DNA from 3 places in the Streptomyces sp. NPDC046876 genome. Region 3 is predicted to be linked to each of the others. Evidence: predicted binding sites of a transcription regulator. Region 3 holds the regulator's gene; each other region holds the start of a gene.
What was found. The regulator HrcA, encoded in region 3, represses chaperone genes, less so after heat shock. The targets are predictions, from matches to a motif close to TTNGCACTCNGNNNNNCNGAGTGCNAA.

Region 1: the regulator HrcA is predicted to act here: its motif matches at 2,508-2,534, upstream of groES (co-chaperone GroES).
Region 2: the regulator HrcA is predicted to act here: its motif matches at 4,241-4,267, upstream of groL (chaperonin GroEL).

What each region holds. Positions count from the first base shown of each region.
Region 1 covers NZ_JBEYXK010000104.1:4,816-12,481, reverse strand. Annotated here, with positions in the region: gene ABZ924_RS32535 (polysaccharide deacetylase family protein) at 1-430, shown strand, start outside; gene ABZ924_RS32530 (hypothetical protein) at 585-941, shown strand; gene ABZ924_RS32525 (FtsW/RodA/SpoVE family cell cycle protein) at 925-2,331, opposite strand; gene groES (co-chaperone GroES) at 2,681-2,989, shown strand; gene groL (chaperonin GroEL) at 3,104-4,735, shown strand; gene ABZ924_RS32510 (ester cyclase) at 4,868-5,557, opposite strand; gene ABZ924_RS32505 (SDR family NAD(P)-dependent oxidoreductase) at 5,651-6,424, opposite strand; gene ABZ924_RS32500 (MOSC domain-containing protein) at 6,543-7,211, opposite strand; gene ABZ924_RS32495 (LysR family transcriptional regulator) at 7,302-7,666, shown strand, end outside.
Region 2 covers NZ_JBEYXK010000155.1:1,291-8,956, forward strand. Annotated here, with positions in the region: gene ABZ924_RS36555 (trehalose-6-phosphate synthase) at 1-403, opposite strand, end outside; gene ABZ924_RS36560 (glucosyl-3-phosphoglycerate synthase) at 508-1,485, opposite strand; SAM riboswitch class I at 1,684-1,837, shown strand; gene thrC (threonine synthase) at 1,855-3,159, shown strand; gene ABZ924_RS36570 (MoaD/ThiS family protein) at 3,197-3,475, shown strand; gene ABZ924_RS36575 (cold-shock protein) at 3,872-4,075, shown strand; gene groL (chaperonin GroEL) at 4,463-6,082, shown strand; gene ABZ924_RS36585 (Uma2 family endonuclease) at 6,192-6,797, opposite strand; gene ABZ924_RS36590 (phosphoribosylanthranilate isomerase) at 6,935-7,534, shown strand; gene cpt (chloramphenicol phosphotransferase CPT) at 7,540-7,666, opposite strand, start outside.
Region 3 covers NZ_JBEYXK010000007.1:149,429-157,094, reverse strand. Annotated here, with positions in the region: gene ABZ924_RS07115 (AMP-dependent synthetase/ligase) at 1-590, shown strand, start outside; gene hemW (radical SAM family heme chaperone HemW) at 726-1,958, shown strand; gene ABZ924_RS07105 (DUF3097 domain-containing protein) at 2,508-3,311, opposite strand; gene ABZ924_RS07100 (MBL fold metallo-hydrolase) at 3,340-4,065, opposite strand; gene hrcA (heat-inducible transcriptional repressor HrcA) at 4,230-5,246, shown strand; gene dnaJ (molecular chaperone DnaJ) at 5,247-6,383, shown strand; gene ABZ924_RS07085 (nitronate monooxygenase) at 6,531-7,622, shown strand; gene ABZ924_RS07080 (16S rRNA (uracil(1498)-N(3))-methyltransferase) at 7,619-7,666, shown strand, end outside.

The sequences.
Region 1 (7,666 bases), on a different contig from region 3:
CTTCGAGAAGATCCGCGACAACGGCTCCGGCAGCACCATAAACAACCACACGCTGACCCACCCGAACCTGCGCACCCTGCCCTTCGCGGCGCAGAAGAAGGAGATATGCGGTCAGCAGGAGCGCCTGGAGAAGCGCTTCGGCGCCAAGCCCACCCGCTTCCGCCCGCCGTACGGCAACTACAACGACGACACCCTCAAGGCGGCCGCCGAGTGCGGCATCACGCAGGTCGTGCTGTGGAAGGCGTCGATGCAGATCAACGACTTCCAGTACGCCGAGGGCTCGGGCCTGAAGCCCGGAGACATCATCCTGGCCCACTTCCGCGGCCCCGCCGAGCTCAAGGGCGAGAACGAGGTCCAGATGACCCGGCACATGCTGGAGAGCATCCAGCGCCAGGGCTACCGCATAGGCCGCCTGGAGGACTGGCTCTGACGGGCCGGCGGGCCGCCGGCCGCCCCCGCCGGACCGGGTCGCCCCTTCGGCCGTCATCCGGCCGGGCGCGCAGCGGATGCCGGATGCCGCCGGGCTCGCCAAGCTGCGAGTAACGGCTGCCCGCACCCGTACCCGCACAGACGAGGACCGAGCCATGCACCGCTCGCACCGCTCCCGGTGTATCACCGTCATCGCAGGGGCCTCGCTCCTGCTGCTCACCGCCACGGCCTGCTCGGCCGGCAAGACCACCGTGGGCGAGCTCAGGTTCCGCGCCGAGGACTCGCCGATCGAGGTCACCCACTCGAACACCTCCGTCGAGGGCTGCCACCGCATCCTCCTGCCGCGCGGCGCGGCCCACGTCCACAACGACACGCTGGTCGACGTGGTGCTGTACCGGACGCCGGACTGCAAGAAGTCCGACAAGGCGGACGGCACCTACGTCGCCACCACCCTGTCGAACGACACCGCCCCCGACACCCTGCCCTGGCGCAGCTTCACCGTGGTCCACTGAGCGCGATCACCGGGGTGATCACCGTCTCCACCGGGCCGCGGCTGTCCGCCTCCCGCTGCCGCTCCGCGCTGTCGCTGATGCGCAGCAGCAGGGCGATCATGATCCAGTTGGCCAGCAGGGACGAGCCGCCCTTCGCCAGGAACGGCAGCGCCTTGCCGGTCAGCGGGATCAGCCCGGTCACCCCGCCCGCCACCACGAAGACCTGCAGGGCCAGGGCCGCCGACAGGCCGACCGCCAGCAGCTTGCCGAAGGGGTCGCGGGCGCCCAGCGCCATCCGCAGCCCCCGCTGCACGAGCAGGGCGTACAGGAGCAGGACGGCCATGACCCCGGCCAGCCCGAGCTCCTCGCCCACCGTCGTCAGGATGAAGTCGCTGCGGCCCGCGAACTTGATCAGCTCCGGATGGCCCATGCCGAGCCCCGTGCCCGAGATGCCGCCCGTGCCGAAGCTGAACAGGGCCTGCGCGGACTGGTCGGAGTTGACCCCCGGCGGCCGTTCCTTCCAGTAGTACGACAGCGGGTTGAGCCAGGCCGCCACGCGCGCCTTGACGTGGGGCTCCGTGGAGCCGACCACGAAGGCGCCCCCCGCGGCCATGAGCAGGCCGCACACGATCCAGCTCGTGCGCTCCGTGGCCACGTACAGCATCACCACGAAGACGCCGAAGAAGATCAGGGAGGTGCCGAGGTCCCGTTCGAAGACCAGCACCAGCAGCGAGAGGATCCACACCGTGACGATGGGCGCGAGCTGGCGCATCGGGGGCAGCCGCATGCCCAGGAACTTCCGGCCGGCCAGGGCCAGGGAGTCGCGGTGGATCACCAGGTAGCCCGCGAAGAAGACCGCGATCATGATCTTCACGAACTCGCCGGGCTGCGCGGAGAAGCCGCCGACGACGATCCAGCGCTTGGCGCCGTAGGTGTCCGCGGGGGAGAAGGCCGGCGCGATCAGCAGCACGAGCGCGACGGCCATGGTGAGGAAGATGAACCGCTGGAGCAGCCGGTGGTCGCGCAGCAGCGCCACTACCAGCAGGCAGGCGGCGACCCCGATCACCGTCCACACCAGCTGGCCGGGCGCATTGGCCTCGGCCCCGTACTGCTCGATGTAGGACTGGTCGAGCCGATGCAGCAGGACGAGCCCGAGCGCGGACAGCAGCATGGCCAGCGGGAGGATCAGGGGATCCGCGTACGCCGCGAACCGGCGCACGCCGAGGTGGGCCACCAGCGCCAGCAGGGTGAGGCTGATGGTGAAACCGGTGAGGTTCGCCGGGAGCTCGCCGCCCAGGGCGAGGCTCGCGCTCGCGTGCCCGAGGACGGCGATGCCGATGACGAAGACGAGCAGCAGCGCCTCGGTCCGGCGGCGGGCCCCGGCGGTCGTCAGCGGTCTCAGTCCCCGCACGGCTGTCCGATCCGGTCCCCATTGAGGCGTTTTATCTTCATATCGTGTAAGACGTAAAACAGTGCGCCTAGGTTCCTTCGGGTCCCTCGGAGGGGACCGGAACCGCAGGGTTTCGGCCGTGTGTGGCCGGGGAGTGCTGTGGGTGCGCTCCGAATCCGGGACTCGGACGGAGCGTGTTGGCACTCCGCTTGACCGAGTGCTAATCGCCGGAATAGTCTCGCACCTGGCACTCGCCCCCGGTGAGTGCCAACACAGCGACGGGCAGGTCCGGCACCCGCGACGACGGATCCACCTGGTCGCCACCTCAGACAGTTAACCCCGTGAGATCTCCGAAGGGGGAGGTCGGATCGTGACGACCGCCAGCTCCAAGGTTGCCATCAAGCCGCTTGAGGACCGCATCGTGGTCCAGCCGCTCGACGCCGAGCAGACCACGGCCTCCGGCCTGGTCATCCCGGACACCGCGAAGGAGAAGCCCCAGGAGGGCGTCGTCCTCGCCGTGGGCCCGGGCCGCTTCGAGGACGGCCAGCGTCTCCCGCTGGACGTCAACGTCGGCGACATCGTGCTGTACAGCAAGTACGGCGGCACCGAAGTGAAGTACAGCGGCGAGGAGTACCTCGTCCTCTCGGCTCGCGACGTGCTCGCGATCATCGAGAAGTAATTCGCTTCACCAGCACTGCTTTGAGCTGCGCCCCTGGTCACCCCGCTGATTGCCGGGCGGCGAGGGGCGCGGTTCGTTGAAACCCGAGTTTTCCGAGAGGGCTGAACCGCTCCCATGGCGAAGATCCTGAAGTTCGACGAGGACGCCCGTCGCGCCCTCGAGCGCGGCGTCAACAAGCTTGCCGACACGGTCAAGGTGACGATCGGCCCCAAGGGCCGCAACGTCGTCATCGACAAGAAGTTCGGCGCCCCCACCATCACCAACGACGGTGTCACCATCGCCCGCGAGGTCGAGCTGGACGACCCGTACGAGAACCTCGGCGCGCAGCTGGTGAAGGAGGTGGCGACCAAGACCAACGACATCGCGGGTGACGGCACCACCACCGCCACCGTGCTCGCCCAGGCGCTCGTCCGCGAGGGTCTGCGCAACGTCGCCGCCGGCGCCTCCCCGGCCGCCCTGAAGAAGGGCATCGACGCGGCGGTCAAGGCCGTCTCCGAGGAGCTCCTCGCCACCGCTCGCCCGATCGAGGACAAGTCCGACATCGCCGCCGTGGCCGCGCTGTCCGCCCAGGACCAGCAGGTCGGCGAGCTCATCGCCGAGGCGATGGACAAGGTCGGCAAGGACGGTGTCATCACCGTCGAGGAGTCCAACGCCTTCGGCCTGGAGCTCGAGTTCACCGAGGGCATGGCCTTCGACAAGGGCTACCTGTCGCCGTACTTCGTCACGGACCAGGAGCGCATGGAGGCGGTCCTCGAGGACCCCTACATCCTGATCCACCAGGGCAAGATCTCCTCGATCCAGGACCTGCTGCCGCTGCTGGAGAAGGTCATCCAGGCGGGTGGCTCCAAGCCGCTGCTGATCATCGCCGAGGACGTCGAGGGCGAGGCCCTGTCGACCCTGGTCGTCAACAAGATCCGCGGCACCTTCAACGCGGTCGCCGTCAAGGCCCCGGGCTTCGGCGACCGCCGCAAGGCGATGCTGCAGGACATGGCCACCCTCACCGGTGCCACCGTCATCGCCGAGGAGGTCGGCCTCAAGCTCGACCAGGCCGGCCTGGACATCCTGGGCACCGCGCGCCGCGTGACCATCAGCAAGGACGACACCACCATCGTCGACGGCGCCGGCTCCTCCGACGACGTCCTGGGCCGCGTCAACCAGATCAAGGCCGAGATCGAGGCGACCGACTCGGACTGGGACCGCGAGAAGCTGCAGGAGCGCCTGGCGAAGCTCGCCGGCGGTGTCTGCGTCATCAAGGTCGGCGCCGCCACCGAGGTGGAGCTCAAGGAGAAGAAGCACCGCCTCGAGGACGCCATCTCCGCGACCCGCGCCGCGGTCGAGGAGGGCATCGTCTCCGGTGGTGGCTCCGCGCTCGTCCACGCCGTGAAGGTGCTCGGCGACAACCTGGGCCTGACCGGCGACGAGGGCACGGGTGTCGCGGTCGTCCGCCGCGCCGCCGTCGAGCCGCTGCGCTGGATCGCCGAGAACGCCGGCCTCGAGGGCTACGTCATCACCTCGAAGGTGGCGGAGCTCGAGAAGGGCCAGGGCTTCAACGCCGCCTCCGGCGAGTACGGCGACCTGGTCAAGGCCGGCGTCATCGACCCGGTCAAGGTCACCCGCTCCGCCCTGGAGAACGCCGCCTCCATCGCCTCCCTGCTGCTCACGACCGAGACCCTGGTCGTCGAAAAGCCGGCCGAGGAGGAGGCCGACGGCCACGGTCACGGCCACGGTCACGGCCACAGCCACTGACCCGGTCGCTCACTGAGCACATGAAGGCCCCGGCCTCCACCGCCGTATCCGGCGGTGGCGGACCGGGGCCTTCCCCGTGTGCGGCCCCGTGGTGTGTGGCTCCGTCGTCTGCGGCCCCGCCGTGCGGGGCTGTCACATCGCGCCGAGCTCCCGCATGAGGCGCATGGCGTCGTAGTGCCACCAGCCTTCCTTGATCATCCCGTTCTCGCAGCGGAAGACCGTGGTGCCGGTCATCGTGCAGGTCTTGCCGGTCGGGGCGACGCCCATGAACTCGCCCTTGTGCTTGCCGGTCCAGGTCCACAGGGTGGTGACGTAGTCGTCCTGGGCCGTCTGCGCGTCACGGGTGAAGGAGAAGTCGAAGGCGCCCCGCCACATCTGCACGTCCTCGCGGATGCCCGCGGGCCCGATCTTGTCGACGGGGTTGCTGATGTCGTGGTCGCGGTAGTCGGCCGCGAAGATCTCGCCGACGGCGTCCATGTCGCCCTTCATCGCGATGTCGTCGAACATCCGGTTCACCATCAGGGTGTTGAGGTGCTCGTCGCGTACCACGTCGAGGTTGGTGAACCGCGGCATCCCGTCGCAGAGGGCCACCATCTCCTGGAACATCTTGTCCGTCTCCGGGAGATGAGAGTTCTTCATGGCGTCTTCGTACGACGGGAATTCGACCACGTCGACATAGTGCGTCTCGGCTTCGCGGTCCCGGCCGAGGATGCTGTGCGTCACGGTGCGCCTGCCGCTGGTCTGCTCCAGGTAGCGGTCGAGCAGCTGGTTGACGGCCTCGGGCTTGCTGGTCTCGTAATCGACAATTTGTACGAATGTCATGGCGTCTCCCGGGCTGGAAGGAACACGTCCAGTTTAGGGAGATTTCATCCGTTCGGCCGTTTTGCCGATGCGGGCCGCCCGCCCTCGCCCCCGCTACTGCGGCCCGTACTTGCGGCCCGTCCGCGAGGACAGCCCGCCCAGCAGCCCGCGCGGCGCCAGCTTCACCACACCCATCAGCGCCTTGTACCGCGGGTCCGGGATCGACACCGTCCTGCCGCGGGCCAGGTCGTCCAGGGCCGCGGCCACCAACTTGTCTGCGTCCAGCCACATCCAGCCGGGGATGTTGTCCGTGCCCATGCCGGCCCGCTGGTGGAACTCCGTGCGCACGAAGCCCGGGCACAGCGCCATCAGCCGCACGCCCGACCCCGCCAGGTCCCGCGCCGCGCCCTGGGTGAACTGCACGACCCAGGCCTTGCTGGCCCCGTACGTCCCGCGCGGTACGAACGCCGCCACCGAGGCCACGTTGACCACACCGCCCCGGCCGCGCGAGCGCATCGATTCGGTGGCCGCCGAGGTCAGCCGCAGCACGGCCTCGACGTGCACCTTGAGCATGGCCAGCTCGTCGGCCATGGCCACCTCGAGGTAGCGGCCCTTGTTGCCGAACCCGGCGTTGTTGACCAGGAGGTCGACCGGGTGCGTGCGGTCGCCGAGGCGCTGCTCGACCGCCGCGATGCCCTCCTCGGTGGACAGGTCGGCGGCCAGTACCTCGGCCTCGATGCCGTGCCGGTCGTGCAGCTCCGTGGCCTGTTCGGCGAGCCGCTTGGTGTCCCGGGCCACCAGGACCAGGTTGTGGCCCCGGGCGGCGAGCCGGCGGGCGAAGGCGGCGCCGATGCCCGCCGTGGATCCAGTGATCAACGCAGTCGTCATAGCCGCAACCTAGCCGCCCCGGGCGGCGGGGCGGTGCGGGCCCGCCCTGGCGGTACCACTTCGTCCGCTTTCCTGCCGCCCGCGCGCCGCCGGGGGTCCCGCACGCGTCGCCGGGCGGCTACTTCCCGTATTTCTCGATGTACTTGTGCACCTTCGCGTGGGCCTGAGGCTCCATCGCCGCGCCCGCCGCCAGCGTGCGCGGCAGCAGCGCGCGCTCGGTGGTGAACGCACGGAACCACAGCCCGACCGTCACGTCGTGGTCCGGGCGGCTCAGCACCTCGACCGTGTCACCGGGCGAGACCGGGCCCTCCTGCACCACGCGCAGGTACGCGCCCGGCCGCACCGCCTCGGTGTACCGCTTGACCCAGGCCCGTTCGCCCAGCGCCCCCTGGAAGGTGCGGCACGGGATGCGGGCCGAGGCCACCTCCAGGACCAGCTCCGCGCCGATCCGCCAGCGCTCGCCGAGCAGGGCGCCGTTCAGGTCGATGCCGGAGGTGGTGAGGTTCTCGCCGAAGACCCCGCCGGGCAGCTCGCGCCCCAACTGCCCCTCCCACCAGTCCAGGTCCTCGCGGGCGTACGCGTACACCGCCTGGTGGTCGCCGCCGTGGTGGCGCAGGTCGCAGACGGTGTCGCCCTCCACGCCGCTCGCGCCGACGCCCCTGGGGCCCGGGGCGAAGACGCGGACCGGGCCGGGGACCGGCCGCTTGCCGATGCCCGTCACCCCGTCCTCGGCGTCGGTGTGCTCGGAGGCCGTCGCGCGGCCGGTGTTCACGGAGATCACGTGTATGGGCGCCATGAGAGCACACGCTAGCCCAGCAGCCTCAAAGCGGCACCGGAATATTGGCGCGGCCGTCAAAGCAGGGCTTATGCTCGAAGGGTGATCGAGGCACGTCATCTCCGCGTCCTGCGCGCCGTGGCCGCTACCGGCTCCTTCTCCGCCGCCGCCCGCGAACTCGGCTGCACCCAGCCCGCCGTCTCCCAGCAGATGAAGGCGCTGGAGCAGTCGGCCGGCACCCCGCTGATCGTCCGCGCCGGCCGCGAGATGCGGCTGACGCAGGCCGGCGCCGCGCTGGTCCGGCACGCCGCCGGGATCCTCGCCGGGCTCACCGCCGCCGAGGAGGAGGTCGCGGCCATCGCCGGCCTGCGCGCCGGGCGGGTGCGGCTCGTGTCCTTCCCCAGCGGCAGCTCCACCCTGGTGCCGACCGCGCTCGCCGCGATGCGGGCCGAGCACCCGGGGACCCG
Region 2 (7,666 bases), on a different contig from region 3:
AGGCGGTGTACGCCTCCCACTGGCGCCGGAACTCCGCGTCGAAGACGGGGGTGCGCGGGATGTCGTACAGGTGGTGGTGGGTGAACCACAGCACCGAGTTCGCGATGCCGTTGTACGCGGCGTCGTACACCGCCGGGTCGATGTCCAGCATCCGCACGCCCGGCTCGGCGACGCCCCGCCGCACCGCCTCGCGGTCCCCTTCCGACAGCGCGGCGCAGATCCAGAGCGCGTCCGGCTGCCCGCCCAGCGCGGCGGACAGGCCGGAGACGAGGCCGCCGCCGCCGCGCCGGGCGGTGAGGGCGCCGTCGGCGCCGTGGGCGTAGGAGAGCGGCCCGCGGTTGGCTGCGACGAGTACCTGGGACGAGTGGAGGGCGTGGGAAGTCTGGGAAGCCTCGGAAGCCATGCGGCGAACCTAGCCCGGCCCGCGCCCGCTCAAACGTCCGTTCCCTCCCCTTACGCGACCTGTACGGGCGGGTAGGCAGCCCGTACGCGGCCCGCAAGGCCGTGTTACGCCACCCGCCGCCCTACGTACTCCTTGACCTCCAGCATCGGCGGCCGCTCCTCGGTGTCCACGGCGTGCGTCCTCGGTACGAACCCGTCCGGCCCGCGCTCGAACTGCGTCAACACCGGCCGCACGTGGGGGTACCCCCAGCGGTAGCTGGGGGAGTGCCCGCGCGAGAGCCGCAGCTGCGCGGTGCGGTAGATCGCGGCGGCCATCCGGCCCAGTGCCTGCCCGTCCTGGTGGCGGTGGAGCCGTACGCCGACGTCCACCTGCGCGAGCGCGTCCAGCCCGACGGTGTGCAGCGCGTCGACCAGCAGGCCCAGCTCGACGCCGTAGCCGACGGGGAAGGGCAGGCGTTCCAGCAGGGAGCGGCGCACCGCGTACTCCCCGCCCAGCGGCTGTACGAAACCGGCCAGCTGGGGCCAGTGCAGGTTGAGCAGCGGTCGGGCGACGAGCTCGGTGACGCGGCCGCCCTGGCCGGGGGCGTCCCCGAGCGGGCGGTCGTACATGGCCTTGACGAACTGCACGTCCGGCTCGGTCAGCAGCGGGCCGACGATCCCGGTGACGAAGGCGGAGGAGAAGTCCCGCAGGTCGGCGTCGACGAAGCAGACGATGTCGCCGGTGGTGGCCAGCAGCGAGCGCCACAGCACCTCGCCCTTGCCGGGCAGGGCCGGGATCCGCGGCAGGATCTCGTCGCGGTGCACGACGCGGGCGCCGGCCTTCGCGGCGACCTCGGCGGTCAGGTCGGTGGAGCCGGAGTCGACCACGACCAGCTCGTCCACGAGCGGGACGGCGCGGCCGTCGATCAGATCCCGCCGGATGACCTCCACGATGGCGCCGACGGTCGCCTCCTCGTCGAGGGCGGGCAGCACGACGCTGACCGTCGTGCCCGCCGCCCGTTTCGCGGCGAGCAGCTGGTCGAGCGGTCGGTCGGCCACGGACCAGGAGCGGTCCGCCAGCCAGCGCTCCACCTCTTCCAGCACCTTCGGCACTCCTGCTTCCCTCGTCCTGTTCCGCGGCCGTTCTGGCCGAAAAGTGATCCATCTCGCGCTTCGGACAGCCGTCTCAACCGCCCGAGCCTTCGGTTACAGTCTTGAACAACGCGAAGGACCGCCGCATGCCGGGGGTCCCGCGTACAAATGCCCGGGGTGCGCCGCAGAGCGCGCGGCCCGGTGCCATACCGCTCATCCAGAGGGGCAGAGGGACACGGCCCGTTGAAGCCCCGGCAACCCTCCAGTCGGTTTCCCGCCACTGCGTGCAGCAGCAGCGAGGTCCCCGGCTAGGGAAGGTGCCAATTCCGTCTCATGGCGAAATGCGCCATGGGGAAGATGAGGAGAAAGGGCCTCGCCATCATGGCTGCACAGACCGTTGCCACCCCTGCTGCCGGAACCTCCGCTTCTGCTTCCGCCGTCGACCTCGGCCCCGCCTCGGGCCTGTCCTGTCGGGAGTGCGGTACCCGTTTCGAGCTCGGGCCCATTTTCGCCTGCGTCGAGTGCTTCGGTCCGCTGGAAGTCGCGTACGAGCTGCCCACCGCCGACCCCGACACTCTGCGCGCCGCGATCGAGGCCGGCCCGAACAACATCTGGCGCTACGCCCCGCTGCTGCCCGTCCCCGCGGACGTGGCCGCCAAGCCGAACCTGAACCCCGGCTTCACCAAGCTCGTCGACGCCGAGAACCTGGCCAAGGAGCTCGGCGTCACCGGCAAGCTGTACGTCAAGGACGACTCCGGCAACCCGACGCACTCCTTCAAGGACCGCGTCGTCGCGATCGCCGTCGAGGCCGCCCGCGCCTTCGGCTTCACCACCCTGTCCTGCTCCTCCACCGGCAACCTGGCCGGCGCGGTCGGCGCCGCGGCCGCCCGGGCCGGCTTCCGCTCCTGCGTGTTCATCCCGCACGACCTGGAGCAGGGCAAGGTCGTCATGGCCGGCGTGTACGGCGGCGACCTGGTCGGCATCGAGGGCAACTACGACGACGTGAACCGCTTCTGCTCCGAGCTCATCGGCGACCCGCTGGGCGAGGGCTGGGGCTTCGTCAACGTGAACCTGCGCCCCTACTACGGCGAGGGCTCCAAGACGCTGGCGTACGAGATCTGCGAGCAGCTCGGCTGGCAGCTGCCCGACCAGATCGTCATCCCGATCGCCTCCGGCTCCCAGCTCACGAAGATCGACAAGGGGCTGCAGGAGCTGATCAAGCTGGGCCTGGTCGAGGACAAGCCGTACAAGATCTTCGGTGCGCAGGCCGAGGGCTGCTCCCCGGTGTCCACGGCGTTCAAGGCCGGCCACGACGTGGTGCGCCCGCAGAAGCCGAACACCATCGCCAAGTCCCTCGCGATCGGCAACCCGGCCGACGGCCCGTACGTGCTGGACATCGCCCGGCGCACCGGCGGCTACGTCGAGGACGTGACCGACGAGCAGGTCGTCGAGGCCATCAAGATCCTCGCCCGGACCGAGGGCATCTTCGCCGAGACCGCCGGCGGCGTGACCGTCGGCGTGACGAAGAAGCTGATCGAGGACGGCCGCCTGGACCCGTCGCTGACCACCGTGGTCCTCAACACAGGCGACGGCCTGAAGACCCTGGAGGCGGTCGCCGCGGACAGCGGCCAGACCGCCACCATCCGCCCCAGCCTGGACGCGTTCCGCGCCGCCGGCCTGGCCTGACCACCCTCCCCCGCACTTCCGGAAAGGCAGTAGCGCCATGAGCGTCAACGTCCGCATCCCCACCATCCTGCGCACCTACACCGGCGGCCAGGCCGAGGTGCCCGCCGACGGCGCCACGCTGGCCGAGGTCATCGCGTCGCTGGAGGCGAACCACCCGGGCATCGCCGCCCGCGTCCTGGACGACCAGGGCAAGCTGCGCCGCTTCGTCAACGTCTACGTCAACGACGACGACGTGCGCTTCGAAGGCGGCCTGGAGACGGCGACGCCGGACGGCGCGGGCGTCTCGATCATCCCGGCGGTCGCGGGCGGCTGCTGACGCCGGCTCCTGATGTGCCCACCCCAGAATTGCCCCCTCCGGCATTAAGCGGAGGGGGCAATTCTGCTTGGTTGGGCGCGGTAGAGTTGGGGAAGTCCCCTCCGCTGTTCTTGCCCGCTGCATATGAACGGGTCGTGTGAGGGTTGACATTGAGTCAATGTGGGTGCGCGGTATGGGGCTTTGGCGCGATATGTCAGGTCCGAGTTGCCCGGGTAAATGCCAAATTTTCATCTCATTTTGCGCTTTCTGAGTGACCAGAATTCTCGTCGGATTGACCTGTTGCAGACAGCACCGGTGCAGATACATTCAGCCGCGGTCGAGGCGTTCCGGCGCAAGTTCTGACCCGGGACCGCGAAGTGCGGTCCTGCGCAAGGGCCAGTAATAGGGGAGTTAGGCATGGCTCAGGGCACCGTCAAGTGGTTCAACGCGGAGAAGGGCTACGGCTTCATCGCGGTCGACGGTGGTGCGGATGTGTTCGTCCACTACAGCGCCATCCAGATGGACGGGTACCGCACCCTTGAAGAGGGTCAGCGGGTCGAGTTCGAGATCTCGCAGGGCCAGAAGGGTCCGCAGGCGGACATGGTCAAGCTCGCCGTCTAAGCCCGGCGCGGTCGACCACCGACGCATACACGAAGGGCCCGCACCCCGGAGGAGGGGTGCGGGCCCTTCGTCGTACCCGGGGCCCGCCGTGGGGCGCGCGGGGCGCGCCGTGGGGCGTGCGTGGCCTGCCGTGGCGGGCGCGTGGCCTGTCATCGCCCGAAGCCGCTTGCACTCGAGGGGGCCGAGTGCTAATCATTGGCGTTAGCACTCTCCGAGTGAGAGTGCTACTACACAGGACCGGGTCGGTGAGGCCCGCAGGGTCCGGCGGGAAGGAACCGCCGGACACGCAGGCCGTCCGTCGCGGGCGCAGGCGCGGTCCGGAGCAGTCCACCCTCCCCGCGCGCCTGGCGGCGCAGGGGGAACCCCAGTCCTGGAGGACCACTTCAGATGGCCAAGATCATTGCGTTCGACGAGGAGGCCCGGCGCGGCCTCGAGCGCGGCATGAACCAGCTCGCCGACGCCGTCAAGGTCACCCTTGGCCCCAAGGGTCGCAACGTCGTCCTTGAGAAGAAGTGGGGCGCCCCCACGATCACCAACGATGGTGTCTCCATCGCCAAGGAGATCGAGCTCGAGGACCCGTACGAGAAGATCGGCGCCGAGCTGGTCAAGGAAGTCGCCAAGAAGACGGACGACGTCGCCGGCGACGGTACGACCACCGCCACCGTCCTCGCCCAGGCGCTCGTCCGCGAGGGCCTGCGCAACGTGGCTGCCGGTGCCAACCCGATGGCCCTCAAGCGTGGCATCGAGAAGGCCGTCGAGGCCGTCTCCGGCGCCCTGCTGGACCAGGCGAAGGAGGTCGAGACCAAGGAGCAGATCGCCTCGACCGCCTCCATCTCCGCCGCCGACACCCAGATCGGCGAGCTCATCGCCGAGGCCATGGACAAGGTCGGCAAGGAAGGCGTCATCACCGTCGAGGAGTCCCAGACCTTCGGTCTGGAGCTGGAGCTCACCGAGGGCATGCGCTTCGACAAGGGCTACATCTCGGCGTACTTCGCCACCGACATGGAGCGTATGGAGGCCTCGCTGGAGGACCCGTACATCCTGATCGTCAACTCCAAGGTCAGCAACGTGAAGGACCTCCTTCCGCTGCTGGAGAAGGTCATGCAGTCCGGCAAGCCGCTGCTGATCATCGCCGAGGACGTCGAGGGCGAGGCCCTGTCGACCCTGGTCGTCAACAAGATCCGCGGCACCTTCCGCTCCGTCGCGGTCAAGGCCCCGGGCTTCGGCGACCGCCGCAAGGCCATGCTGGGCGACATCGCCATCCTCACGGGCGGCACGGTCATCTCCGAGGAGGTCGGCCTCAAGCTCGAGAACGCGGGCCTGGACCTGCTCGGCCGCGCCCGCAAGGTCGTCATCACCAAGGACGAGACCACGATCGTCGACGGTGCCGGTGACAGCGACCAGGTCCAGGGTCGCGTCAACCAGATCCGCGCCGAGATCGAGAACTCCGACTCGGACTACGACCGCGAGAAGCTGCAGGAGCGCCTGGCGAAGCTCGCCGGCGGCGTGGCGGTCATCAAGGCCGGTGCCGCGACCGAGGTCGAGCTCAAGGAGCGCAAGCACCGCATCGAGGACGCCGTCCGCAACGCGAAGGCCGCCGTCGAGGAGGGCATCGTCGCCGGTGGTGGCGTGGCCCTGCTGCAGGCCTCCGCGGTCTTCGAGAAGCTCGAGCTGGACGGCGACGAGGCCACCGGTGCCAACGCCGTCAAGCTGGCCCTGGAGGCCCCGCTGAAGCAGATCGCCGTCAACGGTGGTCTCGAGGGCGGCGTCGTCGTGGAGAAGGTGCGCAACCTCCCCGTCGGCCACGGCCTGAACGCCGCGACCGGCGAGTACGTCGACATGCTCGCCGAGGGCATCATCGACCCGGCGAAGGTCACCCGCTCCGCCCTGCAGAACGCCGCCTCCATCGCGGCGCTGTTCCTGACCACCGAGGCCGTCATCGCCGACAAGCCGGAGAAGGCCGCGGCCGCTCCGGGCGGCATGCCGGGCGGTGACATGGACTTCTGATCGGCCCCTTCCGGCTGATCGGCTGTTCTCGAACCGAGGGCGGCACCCCTTCCACTACGGAGGGGGTGCCGCCCTCGGGCGTCGTACGGGCCGGGCGCCGGGGCGGCGGCTATGCCAGCCCGGCGGTGTCGAGCTCGAACCCGAACGGCTCGGGCACCTCCAGCGGCTTGCCGAAGGACACGGTCCGGCGGGAGCGGTAGCCGTGCCCGGAGGGGTCGGAGAAGCAGGTGATCTCCGACTCCTGCATGTCGACGACCAGGTAGACGGGGACGACCTGGCCGTACACCTCGAGCTTCTCCTGCCAGTCCGCGTCCTTGGTGGATACGGAGGTGAACTCGGCCACCAGCGACAGCGCGGTGGCGTCCGCGTGCCGGCCGTCTGCCTCGAAGGCGCTCTCGTCCGCCACGAAGAGGTCGGGCCCGTAGCCGCGCTCCGCCTGGGGGAACCGGAAGAGGAACGGCGCGATGTCCGCCACGTGCCCTTCGGGGGCGTTAGCTCCGAGCTGCTCGCGCAATGCCCGCATCGGACGGTAGTAACGCAGCTTGGACCACGGCGACACGATGATCTTCCCCCGGATGAGCTCGGCTTTGAAGCCGTCTGGCGTGTCCATCTCCTCGACCATGTGCAGGAGACGTTCGAAGGTCGGCGGCGGCGCCGGGGTCTCTATGGGTGTGGGCCGCTCGGTGGTCTCCACGGGGGTGGGTCGCTCGGTCATGATCGTCACCGTCGTCCTCCGTATGGCGCGCCGCGCCCTGGATGTGAACCTGGTCCCAGGCTAGGGGCGGGACAGTCGCCGTGCCCGGTCCCCGGAAGGGGTCCGCGCCGATCGGGTGACTTTGGTTGACTGGGGGGATGAGCGATCTCTTCGTCAAGATCTGCGGCCTGAAGACCGCGCACGACGTCGACGTGGCCGTGGCCGCCGGGGCCGACGCCGTCGGGTTCGTCTTCGCGCCCGGCAGCCCCCGTACGGTCGGCGCCGCCGCGGCGCGGGAGCTGGCCGCCCGGGTGCCGGACGGGGTGCTCACCGTCGGCGTGTTCCGCGGGCAGACGGTCGAAGAGGTCCGGCGGTTCACCGAGGAGAGCGGCGTGCGGGGCGTGCAGCTGCACGGGGACGAGGGCCCGGAGTACTACGAGGCCCTGCGTGCCGAGGGCCGCACCCTGCTGCGGGCCACCGCGCAGCGCGTCGAGCGGTGCGGGGAGTACGGGGAGGACCTGCTCCTGATCGACGCCCCCGACCCGGGCTCCGGCAAGCCGTGGAACTGGGCCGCGCAGGAGTTCACCGCCCCGGAGGGGCACTGGCTGCTGGCCGGCGGCCTGAACCCCGGCAACGTCCGCGGGGCCGTGGAGACCACCGGCGCCTGGGGCGTGGACGTCTCCAGCGGCGTCGAGAGCGAACGCGGCGTCAAGTCCCCGGCGCTGATCCGCGCCTTCGTGGAGGCGGCCCGGGCCTGAGTCCGTCAGCGGCGGACGTGGGCGGCGATGGTGCGGGCGCAGGCCAGGGCCTCGGTGCGGGTGGTGTCGACCTCCAGGTCGTACGCCACGCCCCGGTGGACCAGGTCCGCCTGGGACGCGGCCATCCCCGCG
Region 3 (7,666 bases):
CCGACGACGGCGAGATCCTGCTGCGCGGCCCCGGCATCATGCAGGGCTACCACGGCCAGCCCGACAAGACCGCCGAGGTGCTGGAGGAGGACGGCTGGCTGCACACCGGCGACATCGGCGAGCTCTCGCCCGACGGCTACCTGCGCATCACCGACCGCAAGAAGGACCTGATCAAGACCTCCGGCGGCAAGTACGTCGCCCCGGCCGAGATCGAGGGCCAGTTCAAGGCGATCTGTCCGTTCGTGTCGAGCATCGTCGTGCACGGCGCCGACCGGAACTTCTGCACCGCCCTGATCGCGCTCGACGAGCCCGCGATCCTCGGCTGGGCCGCCGAGCACGGCCTCGAGGGCAAGAGCTACGCCGAGGTGCTCGCCGCCGCCGAGACCAACCGGCTCGTCGAGACGTACGTACAGACCCTCAACGAGGGCCTCCAGCGCTGGCAGACCATCAAGAAGTTCCGGATCCTGCCGCGCGACCTCGACGTCGAGCACGGCGACCTCACCCCGAGCCTGAAGCTGAAGCGGCCGGTCGTCGAGCGTGAGTTCAAGCACCTGATCGACGAGATGTACGAGGGCGCCCGCGAGGCATGACGCCGCCAACGGCGGCGGTACCCGGGCCCCGAGGCCCCCGGCGCCGCCGCCCGGCCCGGGCAGCCGGACGGGCGGACGGAGCCGGGGCGGGCCCGGGGCGGACGGGCCCCCGCCCGCGTGCGGGACAATGGGGTCATGCCTTCCGCCCTGCCCGACGGTGACCCCATGCCCGAGGACGGCGCCCTGCCGTCGCACGCCCTGGCGGGCGCGGGGGACCGGCCCCTCGGGTTCTACCTGCACGTCCCGTACTGCGCCACGCGCTGCGGGTACTGCGACTTCAACACCTACACCGCGACCGAGCTGCGCGGCACCGGCGGCGTGCTCGCCTCCCGGGACAACTACGCCGACACCCTGATCGACGAGGTCCGCCTCGCCCGCAAGGTCCTCGGCGACGACCCGCGCCCCGTGCGCACCGTGTTCGTCGGCGGCGGCACCCCGACCCTGCTGCCCGCCGCGCACCTGGTCCGCATGCTCGCGGCGATCCGCGAGGAGTTCGGGCTCGCGGACGACGCCGAGATCACCACCGAGGCCAATCCCGAGTCCGTCGACCCCGCGTACCTGGCCGAGCTGCGCGCCGGCGGCTTCAACCGGATCTCCTTCGGCATGCAGAGCGCCAAGCAGCACGTGCTGAAGGTGCTGGACCGCACGCACACCCCCGGGCGCCCCGAGGCGTGCGTCGCCGAGGCCCGGCGGGCCGGCTTCGAGCACGTCAACCTGGACCTGATCTACGGCACCCCCGGAGAGTCCGACGACGACTGGCGCGCCTCGCTGGACGCCGCGCTCGGCGCCGGGCCGGACCACATCTCCGCGTACGCGCTGATCGTGGAGGAGGGCACGCAGCTCGCGCGGCGGATCCGGCGCGGCGAGGTCCCGATGACCGACGACGACGTCCACGCCGACCGCTACCTGATCGCGGACGAGGTGCTCGCCGGGGCGGGCTACGGCTGGTACGAGGTGTCCAACTGGGCCACCTCGGAGGCCGGGCGGTGCCTGCACAACGAGCTGTACTGGCGGGGGGCCGACTGGTGGGGTGCCGGGCCGGGTGCGCACAGCCACGTGGGCGGCGTGCGGTGGTGGAACGTGAAGCACCCGGGTGCGTATGCGGCTGCGCTGGCCGAGGGGCGGTCGCCCGGGGCCGGCCGTGAACTCCTCTCGGAGGAGGACCGCCGGGTCGAGCGGATCCTGCTGGAGCTGCGGCTGGTGGCCGGCTGCCCGCTGTCCCTGCTGGCCCCCGCCGGGCTGGCGGCGTCGCGGCGCGCGCTGGAGGACGGCCTGCTGGAGCCGGCCCCCTACGCGGCCGGCCGCGCCGTCCTCACCCTCCGCGGCCGCCTCCTCGCCGACGCGGTGGTCCGCGACCTGGTCGACTGACCCGTCTGCCGTCTGCCGTCTGCCGTCTGCCGTCTGTCGTCTGCCGTCTGCCGCTGCGCGGAGCGGTTCCCCACCCCGCCCCTTCCCGCTGTGCCGGATCTGCGGCTCCGCCGCGTGGCGGGCTCCGCCCCGGACCCCGTTCGCCTCAAGCGCCGGCGGGGCTGAAAGATCCGGGCGCTTCGCGCCCGGTGCGCTCAAACGCCGCGCGGGCTGGATTGTGCCGCTGCGCGGCGATTCCAGCCCCACCGGCACCGTCCAGCGCCGCCGGACCATCCAGCCCATCGGACCATCTAGCGCCGCCGGCACCATCCAGCCCCGCCCGGCGAAAATCCAGCCTCGCCGGCGTTCGAGGCGCGGGGGTCCGGGGGCGGAGCCCCCGATCTTTGAGCCGCGCCGGCGATTGACGCGGGCGGGGCCCGGGCGGAGCCCGCCACGCGGCGGAGCCGCATATCCGGCACAGCGGGAAGGGGCGGGGAGGGGAACGGCTGCGCGCAGCGCAACAAGGGCGGCCGGGCAGGCCGCGCAGCGGTCGCGCAGCGGAAACAGCGGTCAGGCCGTGACGTGGTCGATCAGGTGTTCCACCGCGCCCAGGAGCGGGGGTTCCAGGTCGCGGTACGACGTCACGCGGGACAGGATGTGCTGCCAGGCGGCCCCCGTGTTCGGCGGCCAGCCCAGCGCCCGGCAGACGCCCGTCTTCCAGTCCTGGCCGCGCGGGATCTCGGGCCAGGCCCGGATGCCGAGCGCGGCCGGCTTCACGGCCTGCCAGACGTCCACGTACGGGTGGCCCACCACCAGCACGTGCTCCGAGGAGACCTCCGCCGCGATGCGGGACTCCTTCGAGCCGGGGACCAGGTGGTCCACCAACACGCCCAGGCGGGCGTCCGGGCCGGGGGCGAAGGCCGCCACCACCGCGGGGAGGTCGTCGACGCCCTCCAGGTACTCGACCACGACCCCCTCGATCCGCAGGTCGTCGCCCCACACCCGCTCGACCAGCTCGGCGTCGTGCCGCCCCTCCACGTAGATCCGCCCGGCCCGCGCCACCCGCGCCCGGGCCCCCGGCACGGCGATCGAGCCCGACGCCGTGCGCCGCGGCCCGGCAGGGGCCCGGGAGGGCCGTACGAGGGTCACCGCGGCCCCCTCCAGCAGGAACCCGCCCGGCTGGAGCGGAAAGGCCCGCCGCTTGCCGAAGCGGTCCTCCAGCGTCACCGTGCCCGCCTCGCAGCCCACCACAGCCCCGCAGAAGTCCGTACCCGCCACCTCGACCACCAGGTCGGGTTCGGCCGGCACCTCGGGCACGGGCACGGCCTTGGCGCGCTTCCACGGCGGGGTCAGGTCGGGGGAGTACTCACGCATCCGGCCGACACTAGGAGAGCCGGCGGGCTCAGGCGCCCGACACGCCGAAACGCGCCGCCAGTGTGTCGCGTTGCGCACGCACGAACGCCGCGTCGACCACCGCCCCGTGCCCCGGCACGTACAGCGCGTCCTCCCCGCCCAGCGCCAGCAGCCGGTCCAGGGCCGCCGGCCACTGCCCCGGCACCGCGTCGGGCCCCGCCTGGGGCTCGCCCGACTCCTCCACCAGGTCCCCGCAGAACACCGTCTCCCGCTCGCCCGGCACGAAGACGGCCAGGTCGTACCCGGTGTGGCCGGGCCCCACGTTGGCCAGCAGGGCCTGCACCCCGCCCAGCTCCAGCGTCCACTCGCCCGACACCAGGTGCCGCGGCGGCACCAGCAGGTCGGCGGCCTCGGCGGCCTCCGCCGGATCCAGGCCTTGGCGGACCGCGTCGCTGCGCAGCCCGTCGCGGTCCGCGAGGAGCTCGGCGTCGAGGCCGACGGCCCCGTACACCTCGGCCCCGGAGAACGCGGCCCCGCCCAGGACATGATCGAAATGGCCGTGAGTGAATGCGATATGGGTCACGCGCCGACCGGTCAGCCGCTCCGCCTCGGACCTCAGCTGCGCCCCTTCGCGGACGCTCGAACCGGGGTCGACCAGAAGCACGGAATCGTCGCCTACCACCAGTCCCACCGTGCAATCCCATACCGGAAGGCGTCTGCGGCCGGTCCTCCGCGTCAACCGCTCCCACCCGGCCTCTTCCCAACGTACGTCCATGCCGCGACGCTACCTGGCGGGGGCACCTGGCGGGCCACCCTTGCTAGCCGCGTACTACCCGGCCGTACACTGACCGGGGGATCTCTGGCACTCGTGCGAGCCGAGTGCCAGACGCCACGGACGACCCTCACGACGACCCGCATCACACTGGAGGTGTGCACGCGATGCTCAGCGAACGCAGGCTCGAGGTGCTGCGCGCCATCGTCCAGGACTATGTCGGGACGGAGGAGCCGGTCGGCTCCAAGGCGCTGACCGAGCGGCACAGACTCGGCGTGTCGCCGGCCACCGTGCGCAACGACATGGCGGTGCTGGAGGAGGAGGGCTACATCGCCCAGCCCCACACCAGCGCCGGCCGGATCCCCACGGACAAGGGCTACCGGCTCTTCGTCGACAAGCTCGCCGGCGTCAAGCCGCTGTCGACGCCCGAGCGCCGGGCCATCCAGAACTTCCTCGACGGGGCCGTCGACCTCGACGACGTCGTGGGCCGCACGGTGCGGCTGCTCGCGCAGCTGACCCGGCAGGTCGCGATCGTCCAGTACCCCTCGCTGACCCGTTCCACCGTCCGGCACGTCGAGCTGCTCGCGCTGGCACCCGCCCGCCTGATGCTCGTGCTGATCACGGACACGGGCCGGGTCGAGCAGCGGCTCGTCGACTGCCAGCTGCCGTTCGGCGAGACCTCGCTGGCCGATCTGCGGGCGCGGCTCAACAGCCGTGTGGTGGGCCGCCGGTTCACCGACGTCCCGCAGCTGGTGCAGGACCTGCCGGAGTCCTTCGAGCCCGAAGACCGGCCGACGGTGTCGACCGTGCTGTCGACGCTGCTGGAGACCCTGGCCGAGGAGGCCGAGGAGCGCCTGATGATCGGCGGCACCGCCAATCTGACGCGCTCCGGACACGATTTTCCCCTGACGATCAGGCCGGTGCTCGAGGCGCTGGAGGAGCAGGTCGTGCTCCTCAAGCTGCTCGGCGAGGCCAATGAATCGGGCATGGCCGTACGGATCGGGCACGAGAATGCCTACGAGGGACTGAACTCCACGTCCGTCGTGTCGGTCGGCTACGGTTCGGGCGGCGAAACTGTCGCCAAACTCGGCGTGGTCGGACCGACCCGCATGGACTACCCCGGAACGATGGGAGCGGTACGCGCAGTGGCACGTTACGTCGGACAGATCCTGGCGGAGTCGTAAGTGGCCACGGACTACTACGCCGTCCTCGGCGTGCGCCGCGACGCATCGCAGGACGAGATCAAGAAGGCCTTCCGCCGTCTCGCGCGCGAACTCCACCCGGACGTGAACCCGGACCCGAAGACGCAGGAGCGCTTCAAGGAGATCAACGCGGCCTACGAGGTCCTGTCGGACCCGCAGAAGAAGCAGGTCTACGACCTCGGCGGCGACCCGCTGTCCTCTTCGGGCGGCGCGGGCGCGGGCGGCTTCGGAGCCGGCGGCTTCGGCAACTTCTCCGACATCATGGACGCCTTCTTCGGCCAGGCGGCGCAGCGCGGGCCGCGCTCGCGCACCCGCCGGGGCCAGGACGCCATGATCCGCCTCGACCTGGAGCTGGACGAGGCCGCCTTCGGCACGACCAAGGACATCCAGGTCGACACCGCCGTCGTCTGCACCACCTGCTCCGGTGAGGGCGCCGCCCCCGGCACCTCCGCGCAGACGTGCGACATGTGCCGCGGCCGCGGTGAGGTCTCGCAGGTCACCCGGTCCTTCCTGGGCCAGGTCATGACCTCGCGCCCCTGCCCGCAGTGCCAGGGCTTCGGCACCGTGGTCCCGACCCCGTGCCCCGAGTGCGCGGGCGACGGCCGGGTCCGCTCCCGCCGCAGCCTGACGGTCAAGATCCCGGCCGGTGTCGAGAACGGCACCCGCATCCAGCTCGCGGGCGAGGGCGAGGTCGGCCCCGGCGGCGGCCCCGCCGGCGACCTGTACGTCGAGATCCACGAGCTGCCGCACCCGACCTTCCAGCGGCGCGGGGACGACCTGCACTGCACGGTCACCATCCCCATGACGGCGGCGGCCCTGGGCACCAAGTGCCCGCTGGAGACGCTGGACGGCATGGAGGAGATCGACATCCGGCCCGGCACCCAGTCCGGCCAGGCGATCCCGCTGCACGGGCGCGGCGTGACGCACCTGCGCGGCGGCGGCCGCGGCGACCTGATCGTCCACGTCGAGGTGCAGACCCCGGCCAAGCTGGACCCCCAGCAGGAGGAGCTGCTGCGCCAGCTGGCGAAGCTGCGCGGCGAGGAGCGGCCGATGGGCCAGTTCGCGCCGGGCCAGCAGGGGCTGTTCAGCCGCCTGAAGGACGCGTTCAACGGCCGCTGAGCCGCAGGACCGCTGTTGCGGGCCCGGTCCGGGAATTCCCGGGCCGGGCCCGCGGCGCGTCCGGGCGGCGCCCGGGCGGTGAAGCGGACTATGCCAGGCGAATGCGGTGATTCGGCGCGGTGAGCGGGACGTGGCACGATGCACTGCATGTCCTCGGCAGCGAACGGTCTGACCCGGTACCCGATCGTGCAGGCCCCCATGGCGGGCGGCGCCTCCTGTCCGGCGCTGGCCGCCGCCGTGTGCGAGGCGGGCGCCCTGGGCTTCCTCGCCGGCGGCTACAAGACCGCCGACGGCATGTACCAGGAGGTCAAGCGGCTGCGCGCGCTCACCCGCCGCCCGTTCGGCGTGAACCTGTTCATGCCGCAGACCGGCTACGTCGACCCGGCCGCCGTCGAGGCGTACCGCGGCCAACTGGCCGGCGAGGCCGGCTGGTACGACGTCTCCCTCGCCGAGGAGGACACCCTCGGCACCAGCGACGACGGCTACGACGCCAAGCTCGCGATCCTGCTCGAGGACCCGGTCCCGGTGGTGTCCTTCACCTACGGCTGCCCCGACCCCGCGGTCCTCGCCTCCCTGCGCAAGGTCGGCACGTACAGCGTCGTCACCGTCACCTCGGTCGACGAGGCCCGCGCCGTGCAGGCGGCCGGCGCCGACGCGGTCTGCGTCCAGGGCGTCGAGGCGGGCGGCCACCAGGGCACCCACCGCGACGACCCGCAGGCCGACGGCACGGCCCGGGTCGGGCTGCTCGCGCTCGTCGCGCAGGTACGGGAGGCCGTGGCCCTGCCGATCATCGCGGCGGGCGGGCTGATGCGCGGCTCGCAGATCGCGGCGCTGCTGGCCGCCGGCGCGGAGGCGGCCCAGCTAGGCACCGCGTTCCTCGCCTGCCCCGAGTCGGGGGCGCACCCGCTGCACAAGAAGGCGCTCACCGACCCGCTGTTCGGCCACACCGAGCTGACCAGGGCCTTCTCCGGGCGTCCGGCCCGGGGCCTGGTGAACCGGTTCATGCGCGAGCACGGCCCGTACGCCCCGGCCGCGTACCCGCAGATCCACCACATGACCGCGGGCCTGCGCAAGGCGGCCGCCGCGGCCGGAGACCCGCAGGGCATGGGCCTGTGGGCCGGCCAGGGGCACCGGCTGGCGCGGGCGCTGCCGGCGGGCGAGCTGGTGGAGGTGCTCGCGGCGGAACTGGCCGAGGCGCAGAGCGCGTTGAACGACATGCAGAAGAGGAGTACGTCATGACCGCCCCCGTGTTCGTGGTCGAGGAGGTCCCCGCGGGGCCCCGG